4 regions of the Enterobacter asburiae genome follow, and region 1 is predicted to be linked to each of the others. Evidence: predicted binding sites of a transcription regulator. Region 1 holds the regulator's gene; each other region holds the start of a gene.
What was found. Region 1 encodes PhoB, which activates phosphate uptake and scavenging genes when phosphate is short. Its sites were predicted from a motif close to CTGTCATAAAACTGNCNNAT; they were not measured.
Positions count from the first base shown of each region.

Region 2: uvrB (excinuclease ABC subunit UvrB) is a predicted target of PhoB. The motif match lies at 1,796-1,815, and genes of this name have one in related genera.
Region 3: ACJ69_RS14305 (esterase-like activity of phytase family protein) is a predicted target of PhoB. The motif match lies at 1,289-1,308, and genes of this name have one in related genera.
Region 4: glpT (glycerol-3-phosphate transporter) is a predicted target of PhoB. The motif match lies at 1,990-2,009, and genes of this name have one in related genera.

Region 1 covers NZ_CP011863.1:66,381-69,987, forward strand. The annotation lists gene sbcD (exonuclease subunit SbcD) at 1-1,052, opposite strand, end outside; gene phoB (phosphate response regulator transcription factor PhoB) at 1,240-1,929, shown strand; gene phoR (phosphate regulon sensor histidine kinase PhoR) at 1,951-3,246, shown strand.
Region 2 covers NZ_CP011863.1:478,705-482,311, forward strand. The annotation lists gene bioD (dethiobiotin synthase) at 1-609, shown strand, start outside; gene ACJ69_RS02400 (ABC transporter ATP-binding protein) at 572-1,294, opposite strand; gene uvrB (excinuclease ABC subunit UvrB) at 2,047-3,607, shown strand, end outside.
Region 3 covers NZ_CP011863.1:2,960,402-2,964,008, forward strand. The annotation lists gene ACJ69_RS14305 (esterase-like activity of phytase family protein) at 1-1,243, opposite strand, end outside; gene ACJ69_RS14310 (YfaZ family outer membrane protein) at 1,655-2,200, shown strand; gene ACJ69_RS14315 (hypothetical protein) at 2,200-2,520, shown strand; gene ACJ69_RS14320 (NAD-dependent succinate-semialdehyde dehydrogenase) at 2,569-3,607, opposite strand, start outside.
Region 4 covers NZ_CP011863.1:2,373,653-2,377,259, forward strand. The annotation lists gene glpQ (glycerophosphodiester phosphodiesterase) at 1-517, opposite strand, end outside; gene glpT (glycerol-3-phosphate transporter) at 529-1,881, opposite strand; gene glpA (anaerobic glycerol-3-phosphate dehydrogenase subunit A) at 2,133-3,607, shown strand, end outside.

The DNA of each region.
Region 1 (3,607 bases):
CTTAACAGAATTTTCTCGCGCTGCTCGCGGCTGCGGCGTACCAGTAAGACTTCGACGGGCAAATCTTCCGTCAGCGCCTGAATTTTACGCTGCATATCGTGCAGGTAGTCATCGGTGGTGATTTCGATATCCAGCCAGACGGGCGGGTTAAGCGTCGCGCCGCGCCACTGCTCAAGCTGGGCGGTAATGGTGTCGAGATCGCCCTTCAGCACCGCCAGCGGCTGGGTGACAGGCACCGCCAGCGTCTCGACGGCGTGAAGTTTCCCTTCGGAGAAGCTCACCAGATGGACGGACTTGGCCTTGCCCGTTTCGTCAAAGCTGAGCGAAATTGGCGAACCGCAGTAGCGGATGTGCTCGCTGCCGCCGACGATCTGCGCCCGGTGAATGTGTCCGAGCGCAATGTAGTCGGCTGGCGGGAAGTTTTGCGCCGGAAAGGCGTCCAGCGTGCCGATATAGATCTCACGTACGGCGTCACTTTTACTGGCCCCGACGGTGGTGAGATGGCCGGTCGCAATCACTGGAATCGGCTGGTCGCCGCGCAGGGCGCAGGCATCGGCGTGCTGCTGGTGATAATAGTCGGTGATGGCCTGTAATAAATGCTGCTGCTTTTCCGCACCCGACAGCCCCGCCTGGCTTTGCACGATGTCGCGCGGGCGCAAAAACGGAATGGGGCACAGCACCGCCCCCGGCGTGCCGTCGCGTTTTTTCAGGATCTGCGGGGCGTGCCCGGCGCTGGCGACGACGGTGGTATTGAGAAATGCCAGGATGTCGCGGGATTCATTGAGCGTCGCGACGGAATCATGGTTACCGGCGACAATCACCAGATGACAGCCGGTTTGCTGCAAATTCACCACGAAGCGGTTGTACAGTTCACGCGCATAGCTGGGGGGCGAGCCGGTATCAAAGATGTCACCCGCCACAATAATCGCGTCCACCTCGTGCGTCCGGGCCGTTTCCAGCAGCCAGTTCAGGAACGCTTCATGTTCAGCCGCACGGCTTTTGCTGTAAAAATTTTGACCCAGATGCCAGTCCGAGGTGTGAAGTATGCGCATAGCTGATCCGTGGCAAAAAAGAGAAAGCAGGATTATAAACGTTCAGAGACGGGAAAATAACCGCTGTAATAAAACAACAGTTTGCCCGTTATCGTGGTACTGTTTTTCATAAATCTGTCATAAATCTGACGCATAATGGCGCCGAATTACAAACTTGTAACTTAAATAAGATAAGACAGGGCAAAGTATGGCGAGACGTATTCTGGTCGTAGAAGATGAAGCTCCAATTCGTGAAATGGTGTGCTTCGTGCTCGAGCAAAACGGCTTCCAGCCGGTTGAAGCGGAAGATTATGACAGCGCAGTGAACCAGTTGAATGAACCCTGGCCCGATCTGATTCTGCTGGACTGGATGTTGCCCGGCGGCTCCGGACTGCAGTTTATCAAACACCTGAAGCGTGAGGCGCTGACCCGCGACATCCCGGTTGTGATGCTCACGGCGCGCGGAGAAGAAGAGGATCGCGTTCGCGGTCTGGAGACCGGCGCGGACGATTACATTACTAAACCGTTTTCCCCAAAAGAGCTGGTTGCCCGCATTAAAGCCGTGATGCGCCGTATTTCGCCGATGGCGGTGGAAGAGGTGATTGAGATGCAGGGGCTGAGCCTTGACCCCACCTCACACCGCGTGATGACCGGTGAAAATCCTCTCGACATGGGGCCTACCGAATTTAAACTCCTGCACTTCTTTATGACCCACCCGGAACGCGTGTACAGCCGCGAGCAGTTGCTGAATAACGTCTGGGGAACTAACGTGTATGTCGAAGACCGGACGGTTGACGTACATATTCGCCGCCTGCGAAAAGCACTGGAACTGAGCGGCCACGATCGCATGGTGCAGACGGTCCGCGGCACGGGTTATCGTTTTTCTACCCGTTTCTGAACAATGACAGGAGTGTGACGCGTGCTGGAACGTCTGTCATGGAAAAGGCTCGTCTTTGAACTGATCTTATGCTGTATTCCGGCCTTCCTTCTGGGGGCCTTTCTTGGACACCTGCCGTGGTTTCTGCTGGCGTCGGTCACCGGGCTGCTGATCTGGCATTTCTGGAACCTGCTGCGCCTCTCGTGGTGGCTGTGGGTTGACCGAAGTATGACGCCGCCGCCGGGAAGCGGCAGCTGGGAGCCGCTGCTGTACGGTCTGCATCAGATGCAGATGCGTAATAAAAAGCGTCGCCGCGAGCTGGGAAGCCTGATTAAGCGTTTTCGCAGCGGTGCAGAGTCGCTGCCGGATGCCGTTATTCTGACAACCGAAGAAGGGACAATCTTCTGGTGTAACGGCCTTGCGCAACAGCTGCTGGGCCTGCGCTGGCCCGACGACAATGGCCAGAATATCCTCAACCTTCTGCGCTATCCCGAGTTCACGCTGTATCTGAAAAAGCGTGATTTTACCCGCCCGCATAATCTGAAGCTCAATAATGGTCGCCATCTGGAAATCCGCGTGATGCCCTACAGCGATAAGCAGTGGCTGATGGTGGCGCGCGATGTTACCCAGATGCACCAGCTGGAAGGGGCGCGTCGCAACTTCTTCGCCAACGTCAGTCACGAACTACGTACCCCGCTGACCGTGCTTCAGGGCTACCTGGAGATGATGCAGGAGCAAACGCTTGAAGGCGCGCCGCGTGAAAAAGCGCTGCACACCATGCGCGAGCAAACGCACCGGATGGAAGGGCTGGTCAAGCAGCTGCTGACGCTCTCGAAGATTGAAGCGGCGCCGACGCTCGCGCTAAATGACACCATTGATGTCCCGATGATGCTGCGGGTCGTTGAGCGTGAAGCGCAGACGTTAAGCCACAAAAAGCATCACCTGACCTTTGAGGTCGACAATACGCTGAAGGTGCTGGGCAGCGAAGATGAACTGCGTAGCGCCATTTCCAACCTGGTGTATAACGCGGTGAATCATACACCGGAGGGGACGAATATCGTGGTGCGCTGGCACCATGCCCCAACGGGGGCGGAGTTTAGCGTGGAAGACGACGGGCCGGGGATCGCGCCTGAGCATATTCCGCGCCTGACCGAGCGCTTTTACCGTGTGGATAAAGCGCGATCCCGGCAGACAGGCGGAAGCGGCCTGGGGCTGGCGATTGTTAAACACGCGGTGAATCACCATGAAAGCCGTCTCGATATTCAGAGCACGCTGGGTAAAGGAACCCGCTTCAGTTTCGTTATTCCGGAACGATTAATTGCCAAAAAAATAGCCTGACGGCAGGCGTGTCATTTTACCTTTCCACGGGTCAGCGTCTGCTGGCCCGTTTGCTTTGCAGTCAAGCGAAACGCGGATGAATTTTATACGGCTGACTGTTTTTTGTTCGCATGATTAGCCATGGGTTTTTCTTATAAATAGCGTATTATTCTAACGTGCATTTTCATGCTGGCATATTGTTCTGGTTTTACGATCCCACCTTGCCTTTAAACGTTATAAGCGTTTAAATTGCGCCCCAGATACTGTCAGACCGACTGTATTTGCGTGGTAAATCGAAAAACTATTCTTCTCCACGCCAGGACGGGAGCATTTCCCGCTGAAATTGAGCAAATTTTCGGCTGTATCGTCCCGTCTGGGATAT
Region 2 (3,607 bases), 410 kb from region 1:
AAAAACACCGCCGGGTATAAGCCGGTTGCTTCCGGCAGCGAGATGACGGTGGAAGGGTTACGCAACACCGACGCGCTGGCGCTCCAGCGTAACAGCACGTGTGAGCTTGCCTATTCAGCGGTCAATCCGTACACCTTTGCCGAGCCGACCTCGCCGCACATCATCAGCGCTGACGAAGGTCGTCCGATTGATTTCACCGTGCTGTCAGCCGGGTTACGGACGCTGGAAAGCCAGGCCGACTGGGTGCTGGTGGAAGGCGCAGGCGGCTGGTTTACGCCGCTTTCGGACACGCAGACGTTTGCTGACTGGGTGCAGGCCGAGCAGCTTCCGGTCATTCTGGTCGTCGGCGTCAGGCTGGGCTGTATCAATCACGCCATGTTGACCGCGCAGGCCGTGCAGCAGGCCGGGCTGCGTCTGGCGGGCTGGATAGCCAACGACGTGGTTGCGCCGGGGAAACGACACCAGGAGTATCTGGCGACGCTCAGGCGCGTACTTCCCGCCCCGTGCCTCGGGGAAATTCCCTGGCTTGCAGACGGCGCGGAAAATGCCGACACCGGACGTTATCTCGATCTCAGCGTCTTGCTTCCCGCGACATCCAGTGCGCGATAAGCTCGTCATCCAGTTCGTTAACGTGGCCCTGCGCCACGTTACGCCCGCGATAAAGCATACAGAAACGGTCCGCAACGCGGCGGATAAACGACAGCTGCTGCTCCGCTAGCAGTACCGTCATACCTAACTCCCGGTTTAAGCGCACCAGCAGCTGCCCCAGCCTCTGGGCGAAGCTGTGTCCTGCGCCGTGCAGGGGCTCATCGAGGATCAGCAGGTGCGGACGGTTCACCAGCGCATTAGCCAGCGCCAGCTGGTACTGGTCGTCCGGAGAGAGCGTGTTGGCGCGGGCCTGCCGCAACGCGTAGAGCGCCGGAAACAGGTCGTAAACGTCACTTTTTGCTTCCGGGTTGGGTTTACCCATCGCCCGCATGGCGATATGCAGATTCTCCTCAATCGTTAGCTGGGAGAAGATCCGCCTGTCCTGCGGGACATAGCCTATCCCTGGTCTTGAGCGCTGTTCTGGCGGCAGGTTAAGCAAGTCGCGCGGCGGCGCGCCCGCCTCGTGCCAGATGATGCTGCCGCTTTCAACGGGCACTCTCCCGGCGATGCAATTCATGAGGGTGGTTTTCCCCATCCCCGGCAGGCCAACGACGCCAGTACACATCCCTTGCGGAAAATCCAAATTCACGTTCCATAGCGTATGTTGGCTTCCGTAAAACTGATTCACAGCACGCAGACTCAACATCTTTTTCTCCTTAAAAATGTGTGTAGGTGAGGCTCGTGTTTGAATCTGCAAAACCCCTGCCAGAAACGGAAAAGTGTTCAAATAAACGGCTTTTTTAGGAATAAATCACCGGAAAGCGGTTTATAAAAAACCGGATTGCACATCGACGGTGCTGGAGGTGGTGAGTTGTGGTGCAGAACCCAAAATGATGAAAATGTGAGCAAGATCCCATCGGTTGGTTATGAATGACGCAACTGTTAATCATCAAAAAATAGCTATAAAATTTTTTTACTGCCGTCTCGTGGGAAAAACCGGGAATTTGCCGAGCGCCAGTCTGCATGGGCTGGAAGCAGTTATCCACTATTCCTGTGGATAACCATGTGCATTAGAGTTAGAAAACACGCGATAAGCGAGAGAAGACGCGGCTTACGCCCAAATTGGCGCGAAACGCGGCTTTAGAAAATATCGTTTATTATTTAATTGCTTAGATAAAAGCAATTCCCGTCATGAAAGTGTCACCGGTTGCCACAAAACTATCATTACCTGGCTTGACAAATGTTAAAAAAGAAAAAGTTCTGGGGATAACCTGACCTGACTGGTGTTTTATATTGTCACAGTCCAAATTTTGGCCGTTATCCCACTAATCATTCAGGCGCTATGCTAAATATCCTGACATGATACTGGTTTTTCATCCAGTGTTTTTTACTGGCATTCCTGGCAACAACGAGTAAAATTACTCACCTGCCGCTTATAACGTCATCAGGTTGTCGCCCATGAGTAAACCGTTCAAATTGAATTCTGCTTTCCGTCCATCTGGCGATCAGCCTGAGGCGATCCGTCGTCTGGAAGAGGGGCTGGAAGATGGGCTGGCGCACCAGACGCTGCTGGGGGTAACCGGCTCGGGTAAAACCTTCACCATCGCCAACGTGATTGCGGATCTCCAGCGCCCAACGATGGTGCTGGCGCCCAATAAAACCCTGGCCGCACAGCTTTACGGCGAGATGAAAGAGTTCTTCCCGGAAAATGCGGTGGAGTATTTCGTCTCCTATTACGATTACTACCAGCCTGAAGCCTACGTACCGAGCTCTGACACCTTCATCGAGAAGGATGCCTCGGTGAACCAACACATCGAGCAGATGCGTCTGTCGGCCACTAAGGCGCTTCTGGAGCGTCGCGACGTGGTCGTCGTTGCGTCGGTTTCCGCGATCTACGGTCTGGGCGATCCGGATCTCTATCTCAAGATGATGTTGCACCTGACGCAGGGGATGATCATCGACCAGCGCGCCATCGTTCGTCGTCTGGCGGAGCTGCAGTACGCCCGTAACGATCAGGCGTTCCAGCGCGGGACGTTCCGCGTACGCGGTGAGGTGATCGACATCTTCCCGGCGGAATCGGACGATATGGCGCTGCGCGTCGAGCTGTTTGACGAAGAGGTTGAACGCCTGTCGCTCTTCGACCCGCTGACCGGACACGTTGAGTCGGTGATCCAGCGCTTTACCATCTACCCGAAAACGCACTACGTGACGCCGCGCGAGCGTATCGTGCAGGCGATGGAAGAGATCAAAGTGGAGCTGGCCGAGCGCCGTAAGGTGCTGCTGGCGAACAATAAGCTGCTGGAAGAGCAGCGCCTCAGCCAGCGCACCCAGTTCGACCTTGAGATGATGAACGAGCTGGGCTACTGCTCCGGCATTGAAAACTACTCGCGCTTCCTCTCCGGACGCGGGCCGGGCGAGCCGCCGCCGACGCTGTTTGATTACCTGCCGGCAGACGGTTTGCTGGTAATCGACGAATCCCACGTCACGATCCCGCAGATCGGCGGGATGTACCGCGGCGACCGGGCGCGTAAAGAGACGCTGGTGGAGTACGGGTTCCGACTGCCGTCGGCGCTGGATAACCGCCCGATGAAATTTGAAGAGTTTGAGGCGCTCGCGCCGCAAACCATCTACGTCTCGGCCACGCCGGGCAACTACGAGCTGGAGAAATCCGGTGTAGACGTTGTCGATCAGGTTGTGCGTCCGACCGGGTTGCTCGACCCGATTATTGAAGTTCGTCCGGTGGCCACGCAGGTGGACGATCTGCTCTCAGAGATCCGCGCTCGTTCCGCTATCAACGAGCGCGTGCTGGTGACCACGCTCACCAAGCGCATGGCGGAAGACCTCACCGAGTATCTCGAAGAGCACGGCGAGAAGGTGCGCTATCTGCACTCGGATATCGACACCGTGGAGCGCATGGAGATTATCCGCGATCTGCGTCTGGGCGAGTTTGACGTGCTGGTGGGGATCAACCTGCTGCGAGAAGGTCTGGATATGCCGGAAGTCTCGCTGGTGGCGATTC
Region 3 (3,607 bases), 1.8 Mb from region 1:
CTTCCGCGTTCACCCGATAATCCTTGAGCTTCTTGCCCTCGACCGGGTTTTGCATCGCCACCTTCACGCCAAAGTCGTTATCGTTCGCCACCGCAAGCGTTTTGCTGTCGATCAGCGCCAGCCCTTCGGCCTTCTCCTGCTGCCAGCCCAGCGCGCGCAGATCCACGACCTGCGTTTTAGCCGCAAGCGTTATGCCGCGCTGCGCCAGGGTTTTCTCATCATCAAACTCCGGGTACTCGCCCGGCTTGTCAAAGGCGGTCAGGTCGCTCGCCTTGCTGAGATCCACCTTGTAAATCAGGTTACGCATGCCGTCGTTTTTATCGCTTCCCTGCTCAATCAACAGGATGTGCTGGTCATCGAGCGCCACGATGTCGCCGATTTTGGCGTCGCTGTTTTTGTCATAAGCCGCGCTGTCGATCGGGTAACCGTACATCGCCGTTTTCCCGGTCGCCGGGTCAAAGCTCACCAGACGCGTAAACAGCGCCTGCTTTTTGCTCTTACCGTCGATATCAAGCGTGCTTTGCACGGCAGCGATAATACGCCCGTCCGGCATCCGGGTCAGGCCTTCAAAGCCCCGATTCGCCTGACGCCATTTGATAATGTTTGGCAGGCCGCCCGCGATGGATTTCTCCCCTTCCGCAGCCTGCGGCCCGTGGATCGCCAGGATCTTCCCTTTGCTGTCGACGTTAATCAGGAACGGGCCATACTCGTCGCACAGCCAGTAGCCGCCTTTCCCGTCCGGCGTGATGCCTTCCGTGTCCAGCCCGCGGTTGTCACCCTTCAGGATCTTGAGGGTGTCGCTGAACGCCACTTCATTGGTGGAACCAATCACGCCGCTTTGCAGCGGCAGACCGTTAATCTCGCCTTTATCATCATGCAGCGGGCGGGCATCGACAGCCTCCGCTTTGCCGTTCTGAACGCGGATGGTCATCAGCATCGGCGCAAAATCTGGCGTGACAAATATTTTGGCTTCGTTTTTACCCATTTTTGGCGAATCGGCGTTTGGACCGCGATCGGTCACGGTCGCAAAGGTCAGGGCGTCGCCCTGCTTGCCCGTAAACATCAGGCCGGAGCCAATGCCCACGGGGAGTCCGTTCGGAAACGCGCTGGCAAACGCGCCGCTGTAGCTCACGTGGGAGCCTTCAGGGAAGCTGACGACATAGCGCTCAGCAGTAGGCTGCGCCGCCAGGCCAGAGAAAGAGAGCGCACAGCCGATAAGTACAGGAATAATTTTTCTTTTCATATTGTTAGCATCCAGTTAGTGAAGCCAACAACGTAAAGAATAAACGTGTCAGAAAAATGACATGGAAGGGAAACCGGCCTGCACGATTGAACGTATATTCATCGCTCGAAATGTAAGGCTTTGTTGTTTTGTGTGACAGGAGAAACATTTTTGGAAATTATTAGAAACCCAATTAATTCATCTCAAATCACTATCCCCGCCTCGTTCAGTTTATGTTTAGTCAAAAAACTAAACGGTTCCTAAACGCTAAAAACATCCCCTGTTGACACCCCGACAATCAAACATCATTGCAACAACTTCAATAAAAAAGTTAACAATATCAGTATAAAACCGCGATTTATATCACATTTGCAGTCATTAACATCGCTTGTTAAGGTGCGCCCAGATGAATTTAATGACGAGGCATAAAACATGAAAAAACTGAATATCCTTCTTCTTTCTGCTCTGGCTGCCGTATCGGGTTCCGCACTGGCGATGGGCGGCACCGTTGAGCAGGGTAAAAACTTTACCAACCTCAATCTGGAAATGGGTAAATCCTCATCCGGTGTTTATCTCGAAAGTAACTGGCTCAAAAACACCGATGACGGTACCCAGACCGGCGGCGTGGGCGCAGGCTACAACCTGGGTCTTGGCCCGGTGATGCTGAATGCGGGCGCAAAAGCCATCTACCTCGGCCCGAAAAAAGGCGATAACGGCGTGGCGTTCCCGATTGGCGGCGGCGTAAACGTTGCGTTGACCGACAGCATCCACGTGTACGGTGAAGGCTATGTGGCACCAGAAGGCCTGAACAACAGCGTGAAAAACTACGTCGAAGCCAACGGCGGCGTAAGCTGGACGCCAATTACGCCAGTGACCCTGAAAGTGGGCTACCGCCACGTGAGCGTGGACGGCAAAGACGGTCGTCCCGGCCACACGCTGATTGACGGCGCATATGTAGGCGGTGGAGTCACCTTCTGATGAAACACCGCATTACCGCGCTTTGCGTTCTGAGCCTCACGCTGATGCTCACCGGCTGCGTCCAGTACAAATGGGTGAAACCGGGCGTCAGCGATGCGGAAATGAATAAAAAGCTCACGGAATGCGAAGCGCAGGCGCTGATCGATCTGCCCCCGGATAACGTCGTGACCGGATCCAGCTCGGAAAAAACGGACAAAAAGAACAAGAAAAAGGATATTTCCACGAGCTACACGGTTGAAGACGCGAACGAATATCGCCGGGATACGTTAGTTGACAGCTGCATGTTCAAAAGCGGCTGGGACAAGATCGAAGTGCAATAATCCCTTAAAAAAAACCTGCCGGCTGGCAGGTTTTTTATTATCTCTTACTTACTTACGCACCACCACCAGCTTCTGGTTCACAAACTCTTTGATCCCCAGATCCGACAGCTCGCGCCCGTAGCCGGAGCGCTTCACGCCGCCAAACGGCAGCTCTGCTGCGGTATCGGTGAGCCAGTTGATGTACACCATCCCGGTCTCAATCCGCGACGCCATTTTCTTCGCGCGCTCGATATTCTGACTAAATACCGCCCCGCCCAGGCCGTAGTGGGAGTCGTTCGCCAGCGCGACCGCCTCGTCGTCGCTTTTCACCACGTAAATCTGCGCCACCGGGCCGAAGAACTCCTCGAAGTACGCCGGGTTGTCGCGGGAGATATTCGTCAGGATCGTCGGTTCGAAGAAACTCCCGTCCCGCTGTACCGGTTTGCCGCCGTAGTGCAGCGTGGCACCGTTTTTCACCGCCTCGTTAACCTGTTTGGTCAGCGTTTCGAGCGCATCTTTAGACGACAGCGGCCCCAGCGTGGTGCTTTCGTCCAGCGGATCGCCAATCTTCACCTGCTTAAACGCCTCGGTGAATTTGCTCAGGAAGGCATCCGCAATCTTTTCATGCAGGATAAAGCGCTTCGCCGCGGTGCAGACCTGCCCGGCGTTGTTGAGCCGCGCGTTAACGCCAATTTTCACGGCCTTCTCAAGGTCTGCATCGTCCAGCACCACGAACACGTCGTTACCGCCCAGCTCCAGCGTAGATTTCTTGATGTGCTTCGCCGCCTGCGCGGCCACCACGCTGCCCGCCTTTTCGGAGCCGGTTAATGCGGCACCCTGCACGCGATCGTCGGCAATGATGTTCGCCACCTGCTCGGACGAAATAAACAGGTTGGTCCACGCCCCTTCCGGCGCGCCCGCCTCGCGCACAAGGTGCGCAAAGGTCTCGGCGCAGTGCGGCACGATGCTGGCATGCTTGGCGATGACGGGGTTCCCCGCCGCCAGGTTCGGCGCCAGCACGCGCATCAGCTGGTAATAGGGGAAATTCCACGGCTCAACGGCCATCAGCACGCCAATGGGGTGATGCTCCACCCAGGCTTCACCGAGT
Region 4 (3,607 bases), 2.3 Mb from region 1:
GGTGGAACCACGGCGCTTTGATCTCCGGGTAGATGCCGATATTTTTACCGGTTGAGTGGTTCAGCCCCTGAACAAACTCAATCTCTTCCTGGAAGGTATGGATCCGGAAGTCAGATTTGCCCATCGGGAAACGTCCCGGATAGACCTGCACCTTCTTGCCGTTTTCAATCTCGAAGCCCTCGGTAAACTTCAGGGAACGGATCTCCGCCAGGGTGAAATCAATGGCGTAGTAGCGGCCATCTTTTCGCGCGCGGTCCGGGTATCGCTCCGCCACATCCGTCACGCGGTCCAGATAGTGGTCATGCAGGACGACCAGCTGGTCGTCCTTCGTCATCACCAGATCCTGCTCCAGATAATCCGCGCCCTGGGCATAGGCCATCGCTTTCGCAGGTAGCGTATGCTCCGGCAGATAGCCGCTGGCGCCGCGGTGGGCGATAACGATTTTATCCGCCGCCAGCGCGGAACCTGTCATCAGGCCCGCCAGCAGCAGGCCGGTTGTTACGTAAGATAATTTCATCGCAATGCTCCTTATTGACGACGAGCCTGCACTTCCGCGTGGTGGCGTTTCTCACCGATCATCACAACAATCAGCAGCAGTACCGCCAGCACGCTGCCGCCGATCATCACCATAAAGCCGCCGTCCCAGCCGAAGAAATCAACGGTGTAGCCCACTATGGCGCTCGCCGCGACCGAACCGCCCAGATAGCCGAACAGACCGGTAAAGCCTGCCGCCGTGCCTGCCGCTTTTTTCGGTGCCAGCTCCAGCGCGTGCAGACCGATCAGCATTACCGGACCATAAATCAGGAAGCCAATGACGATCATGCAGGCCATGTCTACTGATGGGTTGCCCGGCGGGTTGAGCCAGTACACGACAGTCGCGATAGTGACCAGGGTCATAAAGAACACGCCCGTCGCGCCGCGGTTACCTTTAAACACCTTGTCCGACATCCAGCCGCAAAGCAGCGTGCCCGGGATCCCGGCATATTCATACAGGAAATAGGCCCACGAGGATTTATCCAGCGCGAAGTGCTTCACCTCTTTCAGGTAGGTCGGGGACCAGTCCAGAATGCCGTAGCGCAGCAGATAAACGAACACGTTCGCTACCGCGATGTACCACAGCAGCTTGTTCGGCAGGACGTACTTCATGAAGATCTGTTTTGCGGTCAGCTCTTCTTCGTGCTCTTTGCTGTAATCATCCGGATAGTCGTTTTTGTACTCTTCAATCGGCGGCAGGCCGCAGGACTGCGGCGTATCGCGCATCAGCGCGAAGGCGATAATCGCCACGACGATGGCGCCAAAGGCAGGCATATACAGCGCAGCGTGCCAGTCATTGAACCAGGCCATCCCCAGCAGGAAGAGCAGCGGCGGAATACCGCCCCCCACGTTATGCGCGCAGTTCCACACCGACACGATGCCGCCGCGCTCCTTCTGCGACCACCAGTGCACCATGGTGCGTCCGCACGGCGGCCACCCCATCCCCTGGAACCAGCCGCAGAGGAACAGCAGGACGAACATAATCGCAATACTGGACGTCGCCCACGGCACAAAGCCCATGAACAGCATGACCGCGGCCGCCAGGATCAGGCCGGCGGGCAGGAACACGCGCGGATTCGAGCGATCCGATACGGAACCCATGATGAATTTGGAAAAACCGTAGGCGATTGAGATCCCCGACAGCGCGAACCCCAGATCGCCGCGGGAGAAGCCCTGCTCCACCAGATACGGCATGGCGAGCGCAAAGTTTTTACGTACAAGGTAGTACGCCGCGTACCCGAAGAAGATCCCCAGGAAAATTTGCCAGCGCAGACGGCGGTATAGCGGATCAATTTCTGCCTCTGGCAGACGCGCCCGATGCGGCGCAGGTTTGAAGATACTGAGCATAACAGCCTCCGTGGCCTTGAATTGAATGAGCAGGTGGCTCGCACCTGAATTCCAGAGGCGGGGATGTTAAGAAATCACGGTGATTGTTACTGTGAATCAACGCACAAATTGTTACAGAAATATGACAGAATGCGCAAAAAAGCGCATGAAATCACGTTTCACTTTCGAATTTCGCGCGTTTATGTTCGAAATCAAACAAACCACACTATTGATATGGCTAAATGATAAAAAACGAACATAGAGGGTAAACAATGACCATTCACGATCCTCGCTACAGCGATGTGATAATCATTGGCGGTGGCGCAACCGGCGCCGGGATCGCACGCGACTGCGCCCTTCGCGGCTTAAGCGTCACGCTGCTGGAGCGCCACGATATTGCCACGGGCGCTACCGGGCGTAACCACGGCCTGCTGCACAGCGGCGCGCGGTACGCGGTGACCGACGGTGAATCCGCGCGCGAATGTATTGCTGAAAACCAGATCCTCAAGCGTATCGCCCGCCACTGCATTGAGCCAACCGACGGCCTCTTTATTACTCTTCCCGAAGATGACCTCGCCTTTCAGGACACCTTTATTACCGCCTGCACTGCGGCGGGCATTCAGGCGGAGGCAATGGACCCGGCGCTGGCGCGGCGGCTGGAACCGTCTGTTAACCCGGCGCTTATCGGCGCGGTGAAAGTGCCTGACGGCACCGTTGACCCCTTCCGCCTGACCGCCGCCAATATGCTGGACGCCCGCGAGCATGGCGCGCGCATCCTGACCGGGCACGAAGTGACCGGGCTTATCCGCGAGGGGAATCGCATCTGCGGCGTGCGGATCCTCGATACGCAATATAACGAACACAGCGAGCTGTATGCCGCCGTGGTGGTCAACGCGGCGGGGATCTGGGGGCAGCGCATCGCGGAATACGCGGATCTGTCGGTGCGCATGTTCCCGGCAAAAGGCTCGCTGCTGATCCTCGACCACCGCATCAATAACCACGTGATCAACCGCTGCCGCAAACCGTCCGACGCCGATATCCTCGTCCCGGGCGACACCATTTCGTTAATCGGTACCACCTCAAACCACGTGGACTACAGCGAGATTGACTACAACCGCGTGACCGCCGAAGAGGTCGACATCCTGCTGCGCGAAGGGGAAAAACTCGCGCCGGTGATGGCCCAGACGCGTATTCTGCGCGCCTACGCGGGCGTGCGTCCGCTGGTCGCCAGCGATAACGATCCGAGCGGGCGTAACGTCAGCCGGGGCATCGTGCTGCTCGATCACGCCGAGCGCGACGGCATGGACGGGTTTATCACCATCACCGGCGGCAAGCTGATGACCTACCGCCTGATGGCCGAGTGGGCGACCGATGCCGTCTGCCGCAAGCTGGGCAATACCGAACGGTGCGTGACGGCAGAGCAAGCCCTGCCCGGCTCGCGGCAGTCCACCGAAAAAACGCTGCAAAAAATTATCTCCCTGCCCGCGCCGCTGCGCGGGTCCGCGATTTACCGCCACGGCGACAGAACGCCGCAGTGGCTCGGTGAAGGACGCCTGAGCCGCAGCCTGGTGTGCGAGTGCGAAGCCGTCACCGCCGGTGAGGTGCAGTACGCGGTGGAGAGCCTGACGGTCACAAGCCTGCTCGATCTTCGCCGACGCACCCGCGTGGGAATGGGGACCTGTCAGGGCGAGCTGTGCGCCTGTCGTGCCGCCGGGCTGCTGCAGCGTTTTCACACCACTACCGCCAC